DNA from 3 places in the Streptomyces sp. NPDC057486 genome. Region 3 is predicted to be linked to each of the others. Evidence: riboswitches for the same ligand, from Rfam matches in the RefSeq annotation. Region 3 holds a riboswitch; each other region holds the start of a gene.
What was found. A riboswitch is a leader RNA that binds a small molecule or an ion and turns the genes downstream of it on or off. The one in region 3 is predicted to bind thiamine pyrophosphate.
Positions count from the first base shown of each region.

Region 1: another riboswitch for thiamine pyrophosphate. It lies ahead of ACFU6I_RS08970 (purine-cytosine permease family protein); the one in region 3 lies ahead of thiO (glycine oxidase ThiO).
Region 2: another riboswitch for thiamine pyrophosphate. It lies ahead of thiC (phosphomethylpyrimidine synthase ThiC); the one in region 3 lies ahead of thiO (glycine oxidase ThiO).

Region 1 is NZ_JBHVEE010000012.1:78,683-83,585, reverse strand. Features, by position in the region: gene thiM (hydroxyethylthiazole kinase) at 1-107, opposite strand, end outside; gene ACFU6I_RS08970 (purine-cytosine permease family protein) at 168-1,574, opposite strand; TPP riboswitch at 1,566-1,660, opposite strand; gene ACFU6I_RS08965 (SpoIIE family protein phosphatase) at 1,780-4,212, opposite strand; gene ACFU6I_RS08960 (GNAT family N-acetyltransferase) at 4,683-4,903, opposite strand, start outside.
Region 2 is NZ_JBHVEE010000027.1:70,303-75,205, forward strand. Features, by position in the region: gene thiC (phosphomethylpyrimidine synthase ThiC) at 15-1,805, opposite strand; TPP riboswitch at 1,798-1,931, opposite strand; gene ACFU6I_RS15605 (YibE/F family protein) at 2,002-3,339, shown strand; gene ACFU6I_RS15610 (SsgA family sporulation/cell division regulator) at 3,420-3,857, opposite strand; gene ACFU6I_RS15615 (IclR family transcriptional regulator) at 3,959-4,729, opposite strand.
Region 3 is NZ_JBHVEE010000074.1:33,147-38,049, reverse strand. Features, by position in the region: gene thiE (thiamine phosphate synthase) at 45-698, opposite strand; gene ACFU6I_RS29415 (Rv2175c family DNA-binding protein) at 825-1,190, opposite strand; gene ACFU6I_RS29410 (peptide-N4-asparagine amidase) at 1,241-1,921, opposite strand; gene ACFU6I_RS29405 (NAD(P)/FAD-dependent oxidoreductase) at 1,937-3,121, opposite strand; gene ACFU6I_RS29400 (hypothetical protein) at 3,219-3,560, opposite strand; TPP riboswitch at 3,612-3,724, shown strand; gene thiO (glycine oxidase ThiO) at 3,722-4,903, shown strand, end outside.

The DNA.
Region 1 (4,903 bases), on a different contig from region 3:
CCCGTGACCACCGAGTTGGTCAGGCACTGAACCAGAGGGGAGTCCGCCCGGACGCGGGCGAGGGCCTGCGGGGCGAAGGCGGTGTGATCGGCGGATGTCGGGGGCATGGGATATCGCTCCGTGGGGGGGAGGGGAGGGGGTGTTCGGACGCCGGGGCCGGCGGCAGGTCAGTCCTGCGGGCGGGGGCGCAGCCGCAGCGGCGCGTAGACGGCGAGCGCGACGAGGAACGCCACGTAGTACGAGAGGTCGGCGCCGTGCAGGGCGGCCGCCACCGGACCCACGTACAGACTGGTGTCCATGAACGGCACGGCCGCGGCGAAGGCGACGGCGAAGGCCAGCAACGGGGCCCATCCGGACTGCGGCCGGGCGGTCTCGGCGGCGAGGTCGATCGCGGCGCCGCCCCGTGCTCGGGCCCGTGCGAGCCAGTCGACGATGACGATCGCCACGAACCCGGGAATCCAGTAACCGACGAACAGCAGCACGTTCTGGAAGCGGGCAGTGGTGTCGGCAGCGTGCATCCACAGCACCAGGGGGAAGCCGAGCACGGCGGCGAGGGCGGCGGCCGCCGGGCGCGGGAGGCGCACTCCGACGGTCTGCAGGGCCAAGGAACCGCTGTAGTCGTTCATGGCGTTGCTGCAGAGGGCCGCCAGTGCCACGGCGAGCAGTCCGAACGCACCCAGCGCGCCACCGCCCAGCAGCTTGTCCACACCCGCGGCGGTCTGGTCCGTCAGTACGGACGCGCCCAACAACCCGAGGGCCTGTACCGCCACGAAGGACACCACAAGGCCCAGCAGCGTGAACCAGAACATGCGTGGGCGTGAGGCGGTGCGTGGCAGATAGCGGCTGAAGTCGCTGGCGTACGGAGCCCAGGACAGAGTCAGGCTCAGCGCGATGGTACTGGTCAGGACGAACGCGCCGGCCTGGTCGGCGCCGTGGGCGGTGCCCGAGCCGACCGGGTGGACACCGTCGAGCAACCGCCAGGCGATCAGTGCGAACGCGGCCGCGAGCACGAAGGTCATGACGATCTGAAGCCGGTGGATGGCCTCGTAGCCCAGCACACCGAGGGCGCCTTGGGCCACCATCATGGCCAGGACGCCGAGCCAGAACGGCCAGCCGCACAGTCGCGCGAGCGCGTCCCCGCCGAACAGCCCGATCAGCGCGTCCCAGGCGACCGAGGACAGCCACTGCAGAATGCCGGGTACCGTGACGGCCCGGCCGAAGGCGAGCCGGGCCAGCGGCAGTTGCCCGGCGCCGGTCTGGCTCCCCCAGGTACCCAGGTAGGCGGTGGGCACCGCGCCGAGCACGGTGCCCAGCACGACGGCGACGAGCGCGGTGGCGAAGTCCAGGCCGAGGGCGATGCCGACAGTGCCGGTGAACACACCGGTCATGGTCAGGTTGGGAGCGAACCACACGGTGAACAGGCGCCCGGGACCGCCGTAGCGGTTGCTCTCGGGGACCGGCTCGATGCCGTGCGTCTCGACGCGGAGGTCGCCGGGGGCCGCCGGCATCCGCCCGTCGAAGACGGTCTGCCGGCCGTCGGCGGGCAGCCCGCCGGAAACATGCGTCAAAGGCATGGAAGACATCCCTCCGCCAGTACGAACTGGTTCAGGTTCGACGGGTGTGATCTCAGCCCTCGGGTGGGGCACCCCGTGTCCGGTACGACGGACAGACTAGCCCCATCCCTGTGAACACCTGTGCGCAGGAGTGCGTGGCAACGACGCGGTGGGTTCGTCCGTGGCGCCGATGCACGGTCGGCTCACGGAGGCCTCTGCCGGAGCGTCACAACGCCGGAGCCGGCGCTTCGACAGGAGAAAGAGCCTGCTCGGCCCATATGGTCTTGCCGTCGCGGTCGTAGCGGGCGCCCCAACGGGAGGCGAGCTGGGCCACCAGGAACAGGCCGCGGCCGCCCTCGTCCCCGGTGCGTGCGCGGCGCAGATGCGGGGCGCTGAGGCTGCCGTCGGAGACTTCGCAGATGAGGGCTGCGGCGCGGATGAGACGCAGGGCGATGGGGCCGTGCGCGTGCCTGATGGCGTTGGTGACCAGCTCACTGACCATCAGCTCGGTGGTGAAAGTGAGTGGTTCCAAGCCCCACGTGGCGAGCTGACGGGTAGTGAGGTTGCGGGCGTGGGCGACCTCCGCGGGGTCGACCGGCAGTTCCCAGGAGACGACCCGGCCCGCTTCCAGCACACGGGTGCGGGCAAGCAGCAGGGCAGCGTCATCGGATCGGTGCTCCGACAGCAGGGAGGCCACTACGGCATCGCAGAGCTGTTCGAGCGGTCGGGTGGGGCCGGCCATGGTGCGGGACAGCCGGTCGAGCCCGGCGTCGACATCCCGGCCGGGTGCTTCGATGAGGCCGTCCGTGTAGAGCGCCAGGACAGAGCTGTCCGCGAGACGGCGTTCAGCGGTTTCGAAGGGGAGACCGCCCAGCCCCAGGGGCGGTCCGGGCGGGATGTCGTCGAGGATCTCCACCGCGCCGTCGGGCTGCACCAGGACGGGTGGCGGATGACCGGCGCGCGCGAACGCGCAGATGCGCGAGACGGGGTCGTAGACGGAGTACAGACACGTGGCGCCCTCGCAGTCGGGATCCTCCTCGATGAGACGGATGACGAGGTCGTCGAGCTGGGTGAGGACCTCGTCGGGAGGGAGGTCGAGGTCGGCCAGTGTATGGACGGCGGTGCGCAGCCGCCCCATGACGGCCGCCGCGTGCAGGCCGTGGCCGGTGACGTCTCCGACGACCAGGGCGACGCGGGCTCCCGACAGGGGCAGGACGTCGAACCAGTCCCCGCCCGCTCCGGCGTGCGCGGCGGCCGGCAGATACCGGTGGGCGGTCTCGACGGCGGGGAAATCGGGTAGATCGTGCGGCAGCAGGCTGTGCTGCAGGGCCAGGGCGGTGTTGTGCTCGCGGGTGTAGCGGCGGGCGTTGTCGATGCATACCGCGGCGCGGGACGAGAAGTCCTCGGCGAGGGACAGGTCCCCTTCGTCGTAGGGCCGAGGATCCCGGTTGCGGCCGAAGGTGGCAACGCCCAGCGTGATGCCGCGAGCCCGCAGCGGCACCACCATGTACGAGTGGAAACGGAACCTGCGGATCTTCTCGGCCCGCCGGGTGTCATGGACGAACCACTCGTCGGGGTCCAGTTTCCGCACCAGGACCGATTGCCCGGTGGCCAGGCTCCGGACCTGTGGAGTGCCCGGGTGGAACGCCACTGCCTCGCCCACCACGAACACGGCCTCCGGGGCGTGGTCGCGGATGGAGCGGAGTCCCGATCGGCGCGCACGCACCCCTCCTGCCACCGGCCCGGGGGCCGGTTCCTCGCCCCGCACCGTTGCCTCCAGCAGGTCGATGGCGACGAAGTCCGCGAGTCCGGGAACTGCCGCGTCGGCCAGTTCCTGCGCCGTGCGCTTCACGTCCAGCGTGGTGCCGATGCGCACGCCGGCCTCGGTCAGCAGCGCCAGCCGCTGCTGGGCCTGATAGCCGTCGGTGATGTCGACGTACATCTGGCACATGCCCAGGACGCGGTCGGCCGGGTCTGTCAGCCGGAAGGAGGAGGCGGAAAACACGTGGTCGCGGTCCGGATCGGACGCAAGCCGGCTGTGCACCTGGAAGTCGACCACCGGCTCGCCGGTGTCCCGCACCCGGCTCAGGACCCGGTCGATCGTCGGGGCCGAGTCCGGTGAGTCATCGCCGATGCGACGGCCGATGAGCCGTTCGGCGGGCAGGCCGGTCACGCGCTCCGTCGCGGCGTTCACCCACAGGTACCGCAGCTCGGTGTCCATGACGGTCACCGGGATCGGGGACTGGCTGAAGAGCGCCTCCAGGATCGCGCGGTCGACCTCCTCCCGCTCCACCGCCCGCGCGTCGGCGGCCCTGACGGACCAGCCGGCCCGGCCCTCCTTGCTGAGCAGCGGCCGCACGCGCACCGCCACCGACACCTCGTGCCCGTCGCGGTGCCTCATGCCCAGTACGCCGTCCCAGCTCTGCCCGGCCGTATGCCGTGCCTGGGCAGCCACTGCCGTTTCCCGGTCCGCCCGGGCGGTCAGCAGATCCACCGCCGGCTTTCCGCAGACGTCTTCCGCGGGGTATCCAAGAAGTGCTTCCGCCTGCGGGCTCCACAGGATGATCGCGCCGTTGTCCGCCACGTATGCGATGGCCGTGCACGCCCCCGACAAAGGGCCTCCCGACCCTGCGTCGAGGCCCCCGGAATCCTTGGGCACGCGCACCGGCACCACCTCGTCCCAGGCCTCTCCCTGCCCATGATAGAGACCGGGGTGGTGCCCGACTTCTTGAGCGCGCCGCGCCCTGGGGCGTGTGTCGGAAGTGCCGCCCGCCCCGCGACGCCCGGCACGCACGCTCGCTGCGTTGTCGGGCCCGCCCGAGTACGTCCGGTACGAGGACGGCCCTCCGCCTTGCGATCGCACGCACCGGATGCCGCCGGGCCCGCCCTTCGGGCGGACGGCGGGACTTCCGACACACGCCCTGGTGGAACGCCGGACCGGCGCTCGTGCGGCAGTGCACCTCAGCCGGCACGGCCGACCGCGCCCGGACGCCGTCCGGGACGTACGGATGCATCCTCGGGTCGTCGCCGAAGGGCGTCATCTCCGGCGGCGTGGCCGTCAGGGGGCGCGGCGACGGCGAGGAGGAGCCGCCGGCAGCAGGGGCAGTACTGCTTTGCGGACGTGGCGTGTCAGTGCGGCATGTCGGACAGAGCCGTGGCGATGGTGGTGACCTGGGCAGGTTCGACGACCATCAGGAGCACGGTTCCTCCGCGCACATCGGCCTCGGCCACCGGGCGGAAGCCCCCGGCGGCGTACTGCTCCTGAGCAGCGGTGTCCTCGTCGGCGGGCGCCGTCATGATGCGGCGGCAGGACGGATCCGCGGCGAAGAGGGCGGCGACCAGGGAGGCGA
Region 2 (4,903 bases), on a different contig from region 3:
TCCGGTACGGCCACTCAGTCGGTGAGCGGGAGGTACACCCGGTTGCCGGCGGCCGCGAACTCCGCCGACTTCTTCATCATGCCCTCGGCGATCTCGGCCTCGGTCGCCGCGGGCTCGTCGCCGCCGAACTGCTCCGAGATGCTTCGGCTGATCTTCATCGAGCAGAACTTCGGGCCGCACATCGAACAGAAGTGGGCCGTCTTCGCCGGCTCGGCCGGCAGCGTCTCGTCGTGGAACTCCCGCGCGGTGTCCGGGTCGAGTGCCAGGTTGAACTGGTCCTCCCAGCGGAACTCGAACCGCGCGTCCGACAGTGCGTCGTCCCAGTCCTGCGCCCCCGGGTGCCCCTTGGCGAGGTCCGCGGCGTGGGCCGCGATCTTGTAGGTGATGACGCCCGTCTTCACGTCGTCCCGGTTGGGCAGGCCCAGGTGCTCCTTGGGCGTCACGTAACAGAGCATCGCCGTCCCCCACCAGGCGATCATCGCCGCGCCGATGCCCGAGGTGATGTGGTCGTACGCAGGGGCGATATCGGTGGTCAGCGGGCCGAGCGTGTAGAACGGCGCCTCCTCGCAGATCTCCTGCTGGAGGTCGATGTTCTCCTTGATCTTGTGCATCGGGACATGGCCCGGGCCCTCGATCATGGTCTGGACGCCGAACCGCTTGGCGACCGAGTTGAGCTCGCCCAGCGTGCGCAGTTCCGCGAACTGCGCCTCGTCGTTGGCATCGGCGATCGAACCGGGGCGCAGTCCGTCGCCCAGCGAATACGTCACGTCGTACGTCGCGAGGATCTCGCAGAGCTCCTCGAAGTTCTCGTACAGGAACGATTCCTTGTGGTGCGCCAGGCACCACGCGGCCATGATCGACCCACCGCGGGATACGATCCCGGTCTTGCGCCGGGCGGTGAGCGGGACATACGGCAGCCGCACGCCGGCGTGGACCGTCATGTAGTCGACGCCCTGCTCGGCCTGCTCGATCACGGTGTCCTTGTAGATCTCCCAGGTCAGTTCCTCCGCCCTGCCGTCGACCTTTTCGAGGGCCTGGTAGAGGGGCACGGTGCCGATCGGCACGGGGGAGTTGCGGAGCACCCACTCACGGGTGGTGTGAATATTGCGGCCGGTGGAGAGGTCCATGACCGTGTCGGCGCCCCATCGCGTCGCCCAGGTCATCTTCTCGACCTCCTCCTCGATGGAGGAAGTGACCGCGGAGTTGCCGATGTTGGCGTTGACCTTCACCAGGAACCGCTTGCCGATGATCATCGGCTCGATCTCCGGGTGGTTGACGTTGGCCGGCAGGACCGCCCGGCCCGCCGCGATCTCCTCGCGTACGACCTCGGGTTCGACGTTCTCCCGGATCGCCACGTACTCCATCTCCGGGGTGATCTCGCCCCGGCGGGCATACGCGAGCTGGGTGACGGGCTGCCCGTCACGGCTGCGGCGCGGCTGACGCGGACGGCCGGGGAAGACGGCGTCGAGGTTACGCAGTCCGCCGCGCGGCGAGGTGTGCTTGAGCCCGTCGTCCTCGGGGCGGACGGGGCGGCCCGCGTACTCCTCGGTGTCGCCACGGGCAATGATCCAGTTCTCGCGCAGGGGTGCGAGACCGCGACGTACGTCGGTTTCGGTGGCGGGATCGGTGTACGGCCCCGACGTGTCGTACAGCGTCACGTCCTTGCCGTTGGTGAGGTGCACCTTTCGCACCGGCACCTGGAGGTCCGGGCGCGGGCCCTGGACGTATCCCTTGTGCCAGCCGATGGACTTTCCGGCCTCGTCGCTCTGATTCGAGGCAGGCGTGCGTGCGTCCGATGTGGTCATGAGACCTACTCCCTACGCCGGCATTACCCGGTAACAGGTTCGGCGGTCGGCGCAGCCTGTCCCGTACGGATGTACGGATATCAGCGCCCTCTCAGCCCGGTGCTCCGAGCTCCCGCGTGTGCAAAGGTGCCACCACGCTAGCGCCTGTTCCGGCGTGCTGGACAGAGGGCCTGTAGCTTCTTGCGATGATCGCCCGGTGACGTCCCTCCAGAGCCCCCCCGAATCACAGGACCATCAGCACGGGCATTCGCACAGCCATGGCCCCGCTGCACCGGTCTCCAAACATCTGCGCAAGGTCATCGCGGCCGTGCTGATCCCCTTCGCCACGGCGGTCGTCGTCGGCCTGATGGTCCTCTGGCCGGGCGGTGCACCCGCGCACGAGCGCACCGGTGTCGGTTTCGACCGGCAGACCCAGCAGGGCAAGGTGGTGAGCGTCGACAAGGTCGACTGCAAGGACGTGAACGCCGCGCAGACACCGGTCACGGGCGGCACCACCACGCCATCGGGGGGCGCGGGCGCCGGCCAGGAACCAGGTCTGTGCGAGAAGGCCACGGTCGAGGTGACGACCGGGCACGACAAGGGGCGCACGTTCGTCGAGATCGTTCAGCCCGATGCCCCCCGGCAGCTGCGCGAGGGTCAGGGGGTGGTCGTGGCGTACGCCCCGGACGCGCCCCATGACCTGCAGTACTCCGTGACGGATGTGGACCGGAAGTTCCCGATGGCACTGCTGGCCGGGATCTTCGCTCTCGCAGTGGTCGTCGTCGGCAGAATGCGTGGGTTGATGGCGCTGGTCGCGCTCGCCGTGTCGTTCGCCGTACTGACCCTGTTCATCCTCCCCGCGATCCTGCAAGGGTCGAATCCGCTGCTCGTCGCAGTCATCGGGGCCAGCGCGATCATGCTCATCGCGCTCTACATGTGCCACGGTCTGACCGCCCGTACCTCGGTCGCGGTCATCGGCACGCTGATCTCACTGCTGCTGATCGGGCTGCTCGGTTCGCTCTTCATCGGCTGGGCGAGCCTGACCGGGAACACCGACGACAACACCGGTCTGATCCACGGCCTCTACCCGCACATCGACATGAGCGGCCTGCTGCTGGCCGGCGTCATCATCGGTTCGCTCGGTGTGCTCGACGACGTGACGGTCACCCAGACATCGGCGGTCTGGGAGCTGCACCAGGCGGACCCGGCCATGGGTGCGCGAAAGCTGTACCGGGCAGGGATCAGGATCGGTCGCGACCACATCGCCTCGGTGGTCAATACGCTGGTACTCGCCTACGCGGGCGCCGCGCTTCCCCTCCTGCTGCTGTTCTCGATCGCGCAGAGCAGCGTGGGGGCGGTGGCCAACAGCGAGTTGGTGGCGGAGGAGATCGTCCGGACGCTGGTCGGCTCGATCGGACTGGTCGCCTCGGTGCCGGTGACTACGGCGCTCGCGGCACTGGTCGTCTCCGCGGACCGCACAGGGCTCGGCGCGGAAGCAGGAGCTTCGGCACCCGTGCGGGGCGGGAGGGGCCGGCGTCGCAGGGCGAGGCATTGAGCACCTCGACGCGGAGCACATATCACCCGTTCGGCAGATACGACGTTCGATCGGCCGGTGGGCCGTGCACGCAGTCTTCCTCAGCCGGCGTTCTGTTCCTTGGCCAGGATCCGGCCCAGCGCCTCTTCCAGGCTGCCCTCGAAGTCACTCAGCGTGCACTCCTGCCCGAGGGGCACGAGCTTGTCCGTGCGGTCGAGAAACGCGACGAGTGGCGCTGTACCGGCCCTGAACAGGGCGCGATCCGTCCCGACCTGCAGCCGGATGTGGACGTCGGAGAGCCCCTCGGGCTCCGTGGGACTGATGTGCACATCGCCGTCGCCGCTGGGGCTGTTGAGGCCGTCCAGCAACAGCTCGCGGCCGAAAGCCCAGGTGACAGGGGCGTCGCCGGGCAGGTGGAAGGTCATCCGGATCGCATACGGATCGCCCACCTCGTACCGGAGTTCCACCGGGATACGGAATGAGAGCTCCTCGGAAACGAGAAAACTCATCATGACCTCAGCTTGAACCGACTCGCGCATCGTCCAACCCCGCAGTAGATGAATCTGGCCAGGAACGATCCCCCCTGGCCCTATTGACGCCATCGTGGTGCACGCGATAGCAGATCACAAGGAGTGATTTTTCAGATACTGATAGAGAACACGAACGAACGCAAGAGGCTCGCCACTTCACTTCGTAGTCGTTCGACTGCGGGGAGCAATCGATCTTCTTGGTCGAGTGGCATGGAAATCGCCATGGCGGCTGCAGTGAATCCGGCCGTGATCGGGATGGCCGCGCAGACCGTCCCCAGGGCGTACTCCTGTCGTTCGATGACAGGTTCCATTCGCTCCAGCGACCTCAAGCGCTCAAGAAGCGCCGGTCGGTCCCGCAACGAGTAGCGGGTGCGCGGCTGCACGGGGTGACGGTCCAGATGGTCCTCACGGGCCTTCTCGTCGAGCCGGCTGAGCAGACACTGGCCGAGCGCATGAGCATGCCCGGTCTCCCGGAACGAGGCCCACTCGTCCACCGTGGGTGCCGGGGGGGCGTCGGCGACCGCGATGAGTTCGATCTCACCCTCGCGGTAGACGGCGCAGTAGACCGGCGCGCCGATGATGTCGCGCCAGCGGGCCAGCGACTGGGTCATTCTGCTGCGACGATTCTGCAGACAGCCGTCGTCGACGAGCCGCTCAGCCGCAGTACCGAAGAGGAAGACGCCGTTCTCGCGGCGCAGGTAGCCCTCGTGAGTGAGGGTGCGCAGCAAGTGATAGGCGGTAGGAAGTGGAAGTCCTGCTTCCCGTGCGAGCTGCTTCGCGGGCGCCCCGTCCCGATGGGCGCCCACAGCCTCCAACAGCCTCAACGCCCGCTGAACCGAACCGATCAACGTCGGAACAGCGGTGCTCGATGCCGTGGTCAAAAGTCACCCCCAGGCATGGCGACGGGCGGTCGGCCCGTCCGTGGGGGCCGCCCCCACGGTCCTACCGCAAACCTGAGGTCCGGAGCCCGGACGTACGCGCAATCCACTGGTCACAGTGGTGACGGACAGTTAATTCCCAGGTGGCGGCAGCGGACAGCCACTGTATCGGCCGTG
Region 3 (4,903 bases):
ACCCGGTCGTTCATGGCTGCTCCGCGTCTTTCCCGACGTGTTTGTCAGACGTCGGCGCGTGCCCTGATCCGCTTCGCGAGCCCGGCGGCGGCCGCAGCCGGATCGTCGGCCTCGGTGATGGCCCGTACGACCACGATCCTGCGCGCCCCCGCGTCCAGCACCTCGTCGAGGTTGTCCGCGTCGATCCCGCCGATGGCGAACCACGGGCGCGTCCGGCCGAGCGAGGCGGCGTACCGCACGAGGTCGAGGCCCGGGGCGTGCCGGCCGGGCTTGGTCGGGGTGGGCCAGCAGGGTCCGGTGCAGAAGTAGTCCACGCCGGGCTCGGCGACGGCCGCGTCGACCTCGGACTCGGCGTGTGTGGAGCGGCCGATCACCACGTCCTCGCCGATGATGGCCCGGGCCGCGGGCACGGGCAGGTCCCCCTGGCCGAGGTGGAGCACATCGGAGCCGATGGCATGAGCGACATCGGCCCGGTCGTTCACCGCGAGCAGCGCGCCGTGGCGCCTGCAGGCGTCGGCGAAGACCGCGAGGTGCTCGAGCTCCTCGGCCGCTTCCATGCCCTTGTCGCGCAGCTGGACGATGTCGACGCCGGAGGAGAGCACGGCGTCGAGGAACTCGGGGAGGTCGCCCTCGCGCCTGCGGGCGTCCGTGCACAGATAGAGCCGGGCGTCGGACAGCAGCGCGCGAGGCGTGGGCATGGTGCGGTTCCCCCTTGGGACGGAGCGGTGCGGCCGGTGGTGCGGAGCGGTACGACGGGGCGGCTCGACGCGGCGGTGCGGGCCGTGCGCAGGCGCACGGCCCGTACCCTCGTGCGGTCGTCCCGGTCAGACGGCGAGCGCCTGGGCGCGGCGCTTCACCTCCGTGCCGCGATTCTCGCTCAGTGCCTGTGCGGGGGTACCCGGCAGGGTCGGGTCAGGGGTGAAGAGCCATTCCAGCATCTCTTCGTCGGAGAAGCCGTCGTCCCTCAGGAGCGTCAGGGTGCCGGAGAGGCCCTTGACCACCTTGTTGCCGTCGATGAAGGCAGCAGGCACCTGGAGCGCCCGGTTCTCACCACGTCGTACGGCGATGAGCTGGCCTTCCTTGACCAGCTGCCGCACCCGTGTCACCTCGACATCGAACATTTCTGCGATGTCGGGGAGGTGGAGCCAGGCAGGGACGAGAGCATCGATCTTTGCGTCAATCTCGGTCACAGGACAAGCCTGCCATCCCGCACCGACAGCCGATACCCGGACTCATCCCTTCAGGGCCCCGCGAACCACCTCCGCGACGCGGCAACGGGACTGCTTGTCGCCGGTGACCCAGCCGTGGGCCGACTCCAGGAGAGGCGAGCAACAGGCTCCGGTGTCGGTGGTGCCCCGGTACTTCTCGGCCGAGGCTCCGTCCGCGGCGGTGACCACGCCGCCCGTGCGGGCCAGGTCGCACGGGCAGCGTGGTGTCGTCCGTGCACCACGGGCCCGCGGAGCCCGTCCGGGAGGTGTCGATCAGCACACGGCGCAGGGTGACGGAGGCCCTCAGGTCGTAGTTGTCGTAGTCGCCGTAGAACGGGATGTCCATGTCGGCGTCGACGGGGTAGGACCAGGCGTACCGCTGTGCGCTGGTACGCCCGCCCGTCATGGTTCGGCACGATGCCGCCGGAGTGGACGACCGGATACGGCTGGGCGAGGCTCGCAGGGCGCCCGTCCGCCGTGATCTGCACCTCTCGGCAGGGGCCGCCGCCGCAGAGGCAGTCGGGGGCGGTGGCCGAGAGGTCGCTGGGGACCGCGTCGAACCACTGCTCGTCGCAGCCGCCGCGTGCGCAGACCTGCAGGCGCCCGCCGGTCGGACTGCGCGGGAAGGTGACGTCGGTGCTGGTGGAGCCCCCCTGCCGACGCCCAGCCAAGAGGCGTCCGCACGAAGGGGATTGGACACCGGCACCCGTCACGGATCCGTCGGCTTCCTACTGACGCACCGTCGATTTCAGCGGTACGGAGGGATCGGCCGCCCGCACCGGATCGAGCCGCGCCCCCGCCTCGATGAGCTTGCGCCCCTGGGCCAGGTCGCGTGGCCGGCCGACGGCGAGGACGGCGACCAGCGCGCCGTCCCGCAGCCACAGCACCGACCAGGCGGCACCGTCCGGGTCGCCGCGCCACAGCAGCGTGTCGGCACCCCCGTGATGGCCCGCGTACTGCACGAACCGGTCGAACTGCTCGGACCAGAAGTACGGCACGGGGTCGTACGTGAGCGGCTGCGGCGCCCCGCCGGATCCGGCGCCGATGATGTTGGCGGCGGCGGTCCGCGGCCCCTGGACGGCGTTGTCCCAGTGGTGGACGAGGAGGCGCGCGCCGTACCGCGCGGAGGGGAAGGAGGCGCAGTCCCCGACGGCGTACACATCGGGCAGCGAGGTGCGCAGCGCTTCGTCGGCGGTCACCGATCCGTCCGGTCCGAGCGCGATGCCGGAGCCGGCCAGCCAGGCGGTGGCGGGCCGGGCACCGATCCCGACGACCACCGCTCCGGCCTCGAGTGCGCGGCCGTCGGCGAGGACCACGCGGCCGGGCTCGATGCGGGCCACCGGGGCACCGGTGAGGAGTTCGGCGCCGCTCTCCCCGTACCAGCGGGCCATCGGGGCGGCGACCTCGGCGGGCAGGACGCCCGCGAGCGGCCGGTCGGCGGCCTCGACGACGGTGACCTCGCAGCCCGCGGCGCGGGCCGCGGTGGCGAACTCCGCGCCGATCCATCCGGCACCGACCACCACGACGGTGTGCTGCTCACCGAGGACCGGCCGCAGCCGTGCGGCGTCGTCGAGAGTGCGCAGCAGATGGACGCCGCGCACACCCTCCGAGCCCGGGAGCTCGACCGGTTCGGCGCCGGTGGCGATGACCAGGACGTCGTACGGGACGGGGCCCGTCGGGGTGTCCAGTTCGTGCGCCGCGGACCGCACGCCGGTCACGTCGCGGCCCAGTTGCAGCTCGATGTCGAGCGCCTCGAAGTCGATGTCGAAGGCGGAGTCCTCGGCCTTGCCGAGCAGCACCGCCTTGGACAGCGGCGGCCGGTCGTAGGGCTGGTGGGGTTCGGCTCCGATCAGGGTGACCGGGCCGGTGAAGCCCTGTTCCCGCAGGGCCACGGCGGTCTGCACACCGGCCATGCCCGCACCGACGATGACGATGCGGCGCTCGGTCCGCCGGTCCGGCTGCTCAGTCTGCTGCTCGCTCACCTGTCCACCTTAAGCATCTGACGATCCGTCAGCCAGACAGTTCCTCGACCACACTCGTCCCGCTGCCCTCCTGCGACTCCCACTCCCACCGCTCGTCCAGCCGCACCCGGCCGTCCGCGAGGTCGACGACGGTGGAGATGCAGTGTCCGGAAGATGTCGTTCCGTCCTGCTTCAACTGGACGTACCGGAAGTCGAGTCGATCGGCGGTCCTGGTGCCGACGAGATGGCCCCGGACCACGTCGCCGCCCGCGTACTCGGCCCAGATCCGGCCGTCCGCCTCGTGGTACGTGAAGCGGGTACGGGTGCCGACCTGGCCCGGCGCCTGGTCGGCGACCGGCGAGAGGACGAGTCCGTCGAGCGAACGGGCCACGGTGACTGCTCCCTTACAGGGTCCGGGGAACGGGGTCTAGGGTGGCCACCGTAAGGCACTCGCGGGAGCCCGGACGCACCGGGCTGAGAGGGAGGCTGGGCGGCCTCCGACCGTACGAACCTGATCCGGGTCATGCCGGCGAAGGGAGGGGCTGGACGCCCATGCGTTCTTCCGGGAACACATCCGTATCCGCACAAGGATCCGACGTCCTCGTCATCGGGGGCGGGATCATCGGTCTGGTGACCGCCTGGCGGGCTGCGCAGCACGGTCTGCGCACCGCGGTCGTCGACCCCGAACCGGGCGGCGGGGCCGCCCAGGTCGCGGCCGGGATGCTCGCCGCCGTCACCGAACTCCACTACGGCGAGCAGATGCTGCTCGGCCTCAATGTCGCGTCCGCCGCGCGCTACCCGGCCTTCGCGGCCGAACTGGAGGCGGCGAGCGGCCAGGGCATCGGCTTCCGCACCTGTGGCACCCTGGCGGTCGCCCTGGACTCCGACGACCGCGCCCATCTGCGGGAGCTGCACGCGCTGCAGCAGCGTTCGGGGCTGGAGTCGGAGTGGCTCACCGGCCGTGAGTGCCGCCGACTGGAGCCCATGCTGGCGCCGGGCGTACGCGGCGGTCTGCGGGTCGACGGCGACCACCAGGTCGATCCCCGCCGGCTGGCCGCCGCACTGCTGACGGCCTGCGAGCGGGCCGGTGTGGTCTTCCACCGCGACTGGGTGGAACGCCTCGGCGTGAGACGGGGCCGGGCCGCCGGAGCCGTACTCGCGGCCGGTACGGAGCTGGTCGCCGACCAGGTCGTACTCGCCGCGGGCAGCCGCAGCGGGCGGCTCGCCGGGCTGCCGGACGAGGTCGTCCCCCCGGTGCGGCCCGTAAAGGGACAGGTGCTCCGGCTGACGGTGCCCGCCGCGTACGCGCCGTTCCTCACCCGCACCGTGCGGGCCGTGGTCCGGGGCAGCCACGTCTATCTCGTCCCGCGCGAGAACGGCGAGCTCGTCGTCGGCGCGACCAGCGAGGAGATGGGCTGGGACACCACCGTCACGGCGGGCGGGGTGTACGAGCTGCTGCGCGACGCCCACGAGCTGGTGCCCGGCATCACCGAACTGCCGCTCACCGAGACCCGGGCCGGCCTTCGCCCCGCCTCCCCCGACAACGCCCCGCTGCTCGGCCCCACCGCCCTGCCCGGCCTCCACCTCGCCACCGGCCACCACCGCAACGGCGTCCTGCTGACCCCCGTCACCGGTGACGCCATGGCCGAGCTGTTGACCACCGGCGAGCTGCCGGCCGTGGCCCGCCCCTTCGCCCCCGGACGGTTCGCACCCGCCCCGGTACCGCCTTCCTCC